DNA from 2 places in the Methylobacterium sp. E-041 genome. Region 2 is predicted to be linked to the other one. Evidence: predicted binding sites of a transcription regulator. Region 2 holds the regulator's gene; the other holds the start of a gene.
What was found. Region 2 encodes LexA, which represses DNA repair genes until DNA is damaged. Its sites were predicted from a motif close to TGTTCNNNNTGTGTTCNG; they were not measured.

Region 1 (4,695 bases), on a different contig from region 2:
CACGATCGGCTGGATCGGGGTCCACACGGGGCCGGGCGCGACGCAGTTCACCCGGATGCCCTTCGGCGCCAGCAGGTTCGACAGCCCGATCGTCAGGCTCGCGATCGCGCCCTTGGTGGCGGCGTAGATCAGCATCGTCTTGTCGGCGACCTTGGCCTGCTGGCTCGTCGAGTTCACGATCGCCGAGCCCGGCTTCATGTGCGGCACCGCCGCCTGGGCGAGGTAGTACATCGCGAAGACGTTGGCGCGGAACGAGCCCTCGAGGTCCTCCGCCGTCACGTCGTCGAGCCCTTCGTTGATCGTCTGCGCGGCCGCGTTGTTGACCAGGACGTCGAGGCGCCCGAACGCGGCCACCGTGCGGGCGACGAGGTCGCGGCAATGGGCCTCCTCGCGCAGGTCTCCCGGCAGCAGCAGGACGCGGCGCCCGGCCCGCTCGACCCAGCGCGCCGTCTCCTCGGCATCGGACTGCTCGACCGGCAGGTAGGAGATCGCCACGTCGGCGCCCTCGCGGGCGTAGGCGATCGCCACCGCGCGGCCGATCCCGGAATCGCCGCCGGTGATCAGCGCGACCTGATCCGTCAGCAGCCCCTTGCCGACGTAGCTGTGCTCGCCGTGATCGGGGGCGGGGGTCATCCGCGACGACAATCCCGGCCGCTCCTGCTGCTGGTCGCCGGGGAAGGGGGGTCGGGCTCCGGCCTCGCGGGGATCGTCGGTCATGGTTGGCTGCTCCCGGTGTCGCTTCCCATCGAGATAGGGCGCGGCGCCGCGGACGCAGGCGCGACCCGATGACCGCGGCGCCGGCGATCCCGATCGAACGATCGCGGCGACGCCTCAGATCGCCAGGCCGAGCTGCAGCGGTTCCGCGGCGTCGCCGTGGTCGAGGGCCGAGAGCGAGACGCCGAGCAGCCGCACGCTGCGCCGGAGCGGGCGGAGGTCGCGCAGCAGGCCCAGGCTGATCGCCTCCAGGCTGGCGCGGTCGCCGACGGGGGCCGCCAGGGAGCGCGCCCGCGTGACCTGCGCGAAGTCGGAGAACTTCACCTTCAGCGTCACGGTCCGGCCGCGCAGCCCCTTGGCGGCGCAGGCCGCCGCGACCTTGTCGAGGATCGGCGCGAGGCGCTCGGCGAGGATTTCGAGGTCGGCGCTGTCGTCGGAGAAGGTGTTCTCGGCACCGATCGACTTGCGGATGCGGTGCGCCCGCACCGGGCGCTCGTCGATGCCGCGGGCCACCCCGTGATAATAGGGGGCGGCGCTGCCGAGGATGGCGGCCAGATCCTCCAGCGAGCGGGCCTTGAGGTCGCGGCCGGTATGGATGCCGAGGCGGCGCATCTTCGCCTCTGTCACCGGGCCGATGCCGTGGAAGCGGCCGATGGCGAGGTCCTCGACGAAGGCCGGGCCCATCTCGGGGGTGATCACGAACAGCGCGTCGGGCTTGCGGTAGTCCGAGGCGACCTTGGCGAGGAACTTGTTGTACGAGACGCCGGCCGAGGCGACGAGTCCGGTGCGCGCGCGGATCGTGGTGCGGATCGCCCGGGCGACGGCGGTGGCGGTCGGCAGGCCCTGCAGGTTCTCGGTGACGTCGAGGTAGGCCTCGTCGAGGGAGAGCGGCTCGATCACCGGCGTGTGCTCGGAGAACACCGTCCGGATCTCCTCCGAGATGCCGCGGTAGACCTCGAAGCGCGGGCGCACGAACACCAGGTCCGGGCAGAGCCGGCGCGCCGTCACCGAGGGCATCGCCGAGCGCACCCCGAAGGCCCGCGCCTCGTAGCTCGCGGCGGCCACCACGCCGCGCTCGCGCGAGCCGCCGACCGCGACCGGCCGGCCGCGCAGGGCCGGGTCGTCGCGTTGCTCGACGGAGGCGTAGAACGCGTCCATGTCGATGTGGATGACTTTCCGCACCGGGGCGGTCACTGCGCTGTCCCGTTCCGCGAGACCGCCGCACGGCAGGGCGGCCGCCTCGATGTTCGATCTTTGTTCCGACTGTCCATCACCGCGGGGCGCGGTTCAACCCATCCGGGCGCCGCCGTCCACCACCGAGCGCACGATCGGCGGCCGCGGCAAAGGCTTTGTTAACCGACCCGGACGATGGTCGCGCCATGGTCGTCCGTCGCCGCGTCAGAATGGTCGTTTTGCCTCTCAGCCTCTGGACCCTGTCCGGGCTGGTGGTCGGCTACTTCGTGTACCAGGCCGAGAACGGCAACCGGGGCCTGGAGGCCAAGCGCGCCCTCAAGATCCAGGCCTTCGGGCTCACCCGGGAGCTCGCGGCGGCCAAGGCCGAGCGGGCGACCTGGGAGCACCGCGTCGCGCTGCTGCGCAGCGAGCAGATCGACCGCGACCTGCTGGAGGAGCGCGCCCGGGTCGTCCTCGGCCGGGTGCACGCCAACGACGTGGTCGTCATCGACCCGTGAGCGGGCACCGCCTCCAGTCCCGCGCGCGCGTCCCGGCTTGAGCGTGGCCCGCATCCGCCGTCCCGAGGGGATCATGCCGATCGGGCGTGCGGATCGGGCATGCGGATCGGGTATGACAACCACAAACACCTGTCAGAGCGTCGGCCCTCGCATTCCCGGAGCGCGTGTCCTAAACCGGGCGGGAACAGACGCCAGCACGGGAGCACGCCGATGGATGCCGCGAAAGATGCGGGGCAGCCCAACCCTGCCGCGGAGACGCCGGAGGCCGTGGCGGCCGAGCACCAGCCCGCACCGAACGCGCCGCAATTCACCCGCGAGGAAGACCTCCACGCCTACCACCAGATGCTGCTGATCCGCCGCTTCGAGGAGAAGGCGGGGCAACTTTACGGAATGGGCCTGATCGGCGGGTTCTGCCACCTCTACATCGGCCAGGAGGCGGTCGTCATCGGCATGCAGATGGCCTCGGTCGACGGCGACCAGGTCATCACCGGCTACCGCGACCACGGCCACATGCTCGCCTGCGGCATGGACCCGAAGGGGGTGATGGCCGAGCTCACCGGCCGCCGCGGCGGCTACAGCCGCGGCAAGGGCGGCTCGATGCACATGTTCAGCCGCGAGAAGCAGTTCTTCGGCGGGCACGGCATCGTCGGCGCGCAGGTCTCGCTCGGCACCGGCCTCGGCTTCGCCGATGCCTACCGCAAGAACGGCAAGGTCAGCCTGACCTACATGGGCGACGGCGCGGCCAACCAGGGCCAGGTCTACGAGAGCTTCAACATGGCGCAGCTGTGGAAGCTGCCCGTGGTCTACGTGATCGAGAACAACCGCTACGCCATGGGCACCTCGGTCGCCCGCGCCTCGGCGCAGACGGACTTCTCCCGCCGCGGCATCTCGTTCGGCATCCCCGGCGAGCAGGTCGACGGCATGGACGTGCGCACGGTCCGCGAGGCGGCGGGCCGGGCGATCGCGCATGCCCGCACCGGGGAGGGGCCCTACATCCTCGAGATGCAGACCTACCGCTATCGCGGCCACTCGATGTCCGACCCGGCGAAGTACCGCACGAAGGACGAAGTCTCGAAGATGCGCGACGAGCACGACCCGATCGAGATGGTGCGCAAGCGCCTGGTCGAGCTGCACGGCGTCGCCGAGGCCGAGCTCAAGGCCACCGACGCCAAGGTCCGCGAGACCGTCAACGACGCCGCCGAGTTCGCGACGCACGATCCCGAGCCGGATCTGTCCGAGCTGTGGACCGACATCCTCCTGGAAGCGCGCGCCTGAGGGCGCCGCCGCCCCGCGACGATCCCCTGCCAGGCCGCCCCGCCCGCCTCACCGATCAGAGACCCTCCATGGCGACCGACATCCTGATGCCCGCCCTGTCTCCGACCATGGAGGAGGGCAAGCTCTCCAAATGGCTCAAGAAGGAGGGCGACGCGATCAAGTCCGGCGACGTGCTCGCCGAGATCGAGACCGACAAGGCGACCATGGAGGTCGAGGCGATCGACGAGGGCACGCTCGCCAAGATCCTGGTCGCCGAGGGCACCGAGGGCGTCGCCGTCAACACCCCGATCGCGATCATCGCGGGCGAGGGCGAGGACGTCGCGGCCGCCGCCGCCGGAGGGGCCTCGTCGAAGCCGAACGGTGCGGACACGGGCGGGCAGCCCGCCCCGACGCCGACGATGCAGGCCGAGGGCATGGCCTCCGGCCCGTCGGCCACCGCCAAGACCGGCGACGACAAGCCCGCGGCGCCGGCCGCGCCCGCCACCATCACCAACAAGGCCGCCGAGCCGGTGATGGAGGAGTTCCCGGCCGGCACCGAGATGGTGACGATGACCGTCCGCGAGGCGCTGCGCGACGCCATGGCCGAGGAGATGCGCCGGGACGAGGACGTCTTCGTGATGGGCGAGGAGGTCGCCGAGTACCAGGGCGCCTACAAGGTCACGCAGAACCTGCTGCAGGAATTCGGCGCCCGCCGCGTGGTCGACACCCCGATCACCGAGCACGGCTTCGCCGGCATCGGCGTCGGCGCGGCCCTGTCGGGCCTGAAGCCGATCGTCGAGTTCATGACCTTCAACTTCGCCATGCAGGCGATCGACCACATCATCAACTCGGCGGCCAAGACCCTGTACATGTCCGGCGGCCAGCTCGGCTGCCCGATCGTGTTCCGCGGCCCCAACGGCGCCGCCGCCCGCGTCGGCGCCCAGCACAGCCACGACTACGCCGCCTGGTACTCCAACGTGCCGGGCCTGAAGGTGATCGCCCCCTACACGGCGTCGGACGCCAAGGGCCTGCTCAA
Region 2 (4,695 bases):
CAGGTCGGACCAGAGCCGTGCCGCCATGCTGTCCCCCGATGCCCCGACGTCAGGCGCAACGCTCTAGCGGAGCCGGCCCCTTCCCGTCGAGGTTCAGGCGAACAGGGCGTCGATGTCGTCCTGCGCCGTCGCCGGGCCGTTCGGCTGCGGGCCGTTGAGGAGCAGGCGCTGGGCGCGCTCGTTGCGCTCGGCCTCGGCCGGGTCCTGTCCGGCGGCGTCCCGCGCCCGCACCGCGCTGGCGAAGCGCGCGAGCCGCAGCTCGAACTGCTGCAGGGCGGCGACCACCTTGCCGATCCGCTGGCCGGTGATGTCCTGGAAGGCGCAGGCCTCGAAGATCGTGCCGATGCCGCTCTCGACCGCGGCGCGGTATTCCGGCCCGTCCGGGAGCGCCAGCATCGACTCGGCCGCCTCCATGATGGTGTTGGTGGCGCCGGCGGTCGCGGCGAGGACGTTGCCGAGCTCCTCGTGCGCCATCGGGATGCGGTCGTGCGTCAGCTCGTTGGCGCGCAGGGCCGCGATCTCGTCGCGCACGTGGGCGATGTAGTCCGCGATCTCGATCAACTCGGACACCATGGTCGCCGGGTTGATCGTCGCGCCGAGCGGTCTTTGCAAACCCATCGTCAGCATTCCTCCGCGTGTCGGCCCCGAAAGGTCGGTCAGGCGCCGCAGACCGCCTCGATCTTGCTCTTCAGGGTCGCGGCGTTGAACGGCTTGACGATGTAGTTGTTCACGCCGGCCTTCTTGGCGGCGATGACGTTCTCGGTCTTCGACTCGGCGGTGACCATGATGAACGGCGTGGTGCGCAGGCCCTCGTCGGCGCGGACGTGGCGAAGCAGCTCGTAGCCGGTCATCGGCTCCATGTTCCAGTCGGAGATCACGAGGCCGTACTTGCGGCCCTTGAGGCGCGCCAGCGCGGCCGTGCCGTCGGAGGCGTCGTCGACCTCCTCGAAGCCGAGCTGCTTGAGCAGGTTGCGGATGATGCGAACCATCGTCTGGTAGTCGTCGACGACCAGGATCGGCATGCTGAGATCGAGGGCCATGGTCAAACTGCTCCGGTGTCTCCGAATCGCCGGCTCGGCCGTCGGCGTCGGTCACGCAATGTCGGGAGGCGCTGTCGCTGGTCGCACCTCATGCCCGGGACCTTACGCCGGGCGGCATTGCGAAGCGGTTAATCGCGCTGCGATCGGCGCACCCACTCGGATAGGCGGCGCGGCCGCCTTTACCGACGCGCTCGGCTGCGTGATGACGATGCCCCCAGCCGCGACGTCGCCCGGACGCCGCGGCAGAGCGGGCAGCCCGCCGGCACCGGCCCGGCCGCGGAGAAGGATCGCCGCCCCATGCGCAAGGTCGTCATCAGCGAGTTCATGGACGAGGCCGCGATCGCGGCGGAGCTCGCGGGGTTCGAGCCGCTCTACGATCCGACCCTGGTCGACCGGCCGGACGCCCTGCGCGCGGCGCTCGCGGGCGCGTCCGGGCTGATCGTCCGCAACCGCACGCAGGTGCGCGCGGGCCTGCTCGCGGCGGCACCCGACCTCAGGGTGGTGGGCCGCCTCGGCGTCGGGCTCAACAACATCGATCTGGCCGCCTGCGCCGCCCGCGGGATCGCGGTCCATCCCGCGACCGGCGCCAACGACGGCGCGGTGGCCGAGTACGTGATCGGCACCGCGTTGCTGCTGCTGCGCGGCGCCTACGGCGCGAGCGCGCAGGTCGCCGCGGGCGCGTGGCCGCGCAACGCGCTGATGGGACGCGAGATCGCCGGCAAGCGCCTCGGCCTCGTCGGCTTCGGCGCGATCGCCCGCGAGACCGCCCGCCGTGCGGCGGCCCTCGACATGACCGTCGCCGCCTTCGACCCGCACCTTGCGCCCGACGACGCCGCGTGGCGCCCGGCGCACGGCGCGGTGGAGAGCCTAACCCTTGACGCGCTGGTCGCAACGAGCGACGTGCTCTCGCTGCACGTGCCGCTGACCGAGGCGACGCGCGACATGATCGGGCCGGCGGCGATCGCCCGGATGCGGCCGGGCGCGATCCTGATCAACGCCGCCCGCGGGGGCGTCGTGGACGAGGCCGCGGTCGCCGCGGCGCTTCGGTCCGGGCACCTCGGCGGGGCGGCGCTCGACGTGTTCGCCCAGGAGCCCGTGGACGCCGCGGGCGGCGCGGCGCTGATCGACGTGCCGAACCTCATCCTGACCCCGCACATCGCCGGCGTGACGCGGGAATCGAACGTGCGCGTCTCGGCGGTCACCGCCCGCGCCGTGCGCCGCAGCCTCGAGGGCTGAGCCCCGCAGCGCAGCGATCGAAAAGGGGCTCGGCGCGCGACGAAATTCGACGCACCGGTCGGATGGGCCGATGAGAACCCTTGCGGAACACTTGACGAACGTTTAACGTGTTCGTGTTTTGTTTCTGCGGCTCAACCTTCGTGTGGCCGCGCATTCTTGCGAGCCGCGCCGATGCTGACCCGTAAACAGCTGGATCTCCTGCGATTCATCGACGAGCGGATGCGCGAGGACGGTGTTCCGCCGTCGTTCGACGAGATGAAGGATGCCCTCGATCTCAAGTCGAAATCCGGCATCCACCGGCTGATCACCGCCCTGGAGGAGCGCGGCTTCCTGCGCCGGCTTCCGAATCGGGCTCGGGCGATCGAGGTGCTGCGCATGCCCGACGGCGCCGGCCGCTCCAGCGCGCCCGCCCCGGTGCCGGCAGCTCCCGCCGCGCCGCGCCGGTTCACCCCGAGCGTGGTCGAGGGCGGGCGCTCGAAGGCCGTGCCGCCGCGTCCTTCCACGACGCAGATGGTCGACGACAGCGGTCGCGCGGTGTCGATCCCGGTGATGGGCCGGATCGCGGCCGGCACGCCGATCTCGGCGATCCAGAACCAGAGCCACGCGATCACCATGTCGCCGGACTTCCTGGCCGGCGGCGAGCACTACGCCCTGGAGGTCCGCGGCGACTCGATGGTCGAGGCGGGCATCCTCGACGGCGACCTCGTGGTCATCCGCAAGCAGGACACCGCCAACACCGGCGACATCATCGTGGCGCTGATCGACGACGAGGAGGCGACGCTGAAGCGGCTGCGCCGTCGCGGCTCCTCGATCGCGCTCGAAGCGGCGAACCCGGCCTACGAGACCCGCGTGCTCGGGCCGGATCGGGTGCAGATCCAGGGCCGCCTGGTCAGCCTCGTGCGCCGTTACTGAAGGGTCTCGCCCGGCATCTCCGGGTTCGGGCCGTCCGCGGTCGGATCGTCGGGTGCCGGGTCGGCCTCCTCCGCCCGGGGGGGCGGGGCGGCCATGCCCTGGAACGGGACGTCCTTCGGCTTGGGCTCGGCCGCGGGCGACGATCCGCCCGCTGCCGCGTCATCCGTTCCCTGGGGCGGGGGACGGACCATCGCGGGGCGCCACGGCAGCGTCCGTCCCGGCTCATGCGTGTCGGCCAGAATGAAGCCATTCGGCTCGACGCGGATCGCCGCGGCGCCGTGGCTGGCGAGGTAGGCGCGATCGATGACGAGGGCGGCGGCGCAGCCCGGCGGTGCGGCGAGCGCCGTGATCAGCACCGAGGCCTTGGCGCAATCCTGCGCGAAGCCGCGGCGATCCTTCAGAAGCGCCACCGCGCGCCCGTCGGCCAACCGAAGCGTGCATCCGATCCGATCGCAGGCGGGACCGCCCGTCGCCTGCGCGCCCGGCCTGCCGTCGCCGTCGGCCTTCAGCCACTGCTCCAGCACGAAGTTCGACGGGCGCCCGAGGGCGACGAGGCTGCCGTCGGCGCGGCGCACCGCCGCCCCGCTGCCCTGGCGGTCGACGTAGATGTCGTAGCGGGCCGGCATCGTCGCTAGGCCGAGCCCGAGCAGCGCCGGCGGCAGGGCGAGCCAGCGAAGGCGCGAGACCGGGAGCGTCGCGAGCAGCAGCCCCGCGGCGAGGCACCCGAGCGCGGCGGTGCCGAAGGCCGGGACCACGACGTTGGCGCGCCCGAGCCCCTGGATCCAGCCGGAGATGGTCAGCATGCCGCGCACCGCCAGTCCCATCAGCCACCAGACCGGCTGGTCGAGGGCGAACGGGTAGGCGACGATGCCCAGCACCGCCGCCGGCATCACCGCGAGCGAGACCAGCGGCAGGGTGAGCGCGTTGCCGATCAGCCCGTAGGGTTGGACGGTCTGGAAGTGGTAGGTGGCGAAGGGCGCGGTCGCGACCTGCGCCACGAGCGTCGTGCCGAGTGTGCCGACCACCGTCGTCAGCGACAGCGCGATCAGCCGGCCGATCCGCCCGGCCCCGTCGCGGCGGAACATCCCTCCATCGATCAGGCGGGCGCAGGCGATGAGGCCGGCCACCGCCCCGAACGACATCTGGAAGCTCGGGCCGAGCAAGCCTTCCGGCTCGTGCGAGAGCGCGATGAGCGCGGCGAGAGCGAGGTTGCGCATGCTGAGCGCCGGGCGATCGACCAGGATCGCCCCGAGCATGATCAGGGTCATCACGAGGGAACGCTCGGCCGCGATGTCCCAGCCGGAGAAGACGCAGTAGGCGGTGACCCCGACCATCGCCAGCGCCGCGGCGATCTTCTTGATCGGCCAGGCCAGCGCCAGGAACGGCACCAGGGCGAGGCCGGCACGGACGAGCCAGAACACGACCCCGGCGGCCAGCACCGTGTGGAGCCCTGAGATCGAGACGACGATCTTGCCAGTCTGCCGGCATATGGGTACGGCGGGAGACC

Region 1: dinB (DNA polymerase IV) is a predicted target of LexA. The motif match lies at 1,959-1,976, and genes of this name have one in related genera.

Annotation. Positions count from the first base shown of each region.
Region 1 is NZ_JAKSYQ010000179.1:51,106-55,800, forward strand. It holds gene MKK70_RS15795 (SDR family oxidoreductase) at 1-717, opposite strand, end outside; gene dinB (DNA polymerase IV) at 832-1,872, opposite strand; gene MKK70_RS15805 (FtsB family cell division protein) at 2,094-2,405, shown strand; gene pdhA (pyruvate dehydrogenase (acetyl-transferring) E1 component subunit alpha) at 2,616-3,680, shown strand; gene MKK70_RS15815 (pyruvate dehydrogenase complex E1 component subunit beta) at 3,749-4,695, shown strand, end outside.
Region 2 is NZ_JAKSYQ010000299.1:68,669-73,363, reverse strand. It holds gene MKK70_RS28420 (creatininase family protein) at 1-27, opposite strand, end outside; gene MKK70_RS28415 (protein phosphatase CheZ) at 94-618, opposite strand; gene MKK70_RS28410 (response regulator) at 657-1,040, opposite strand; gene MKK70_RS28405 (NAD(P)-dependent oxidoreductase) at 1,338-2,276, shown strand; gene lexA (transcriptional repressor LexA) at 2,448-3,188, shown strand; partial or broken gene MKK70_RS28395 (ComEC/Rec2 family competence protein) at 3,182-4,654, opposite strand.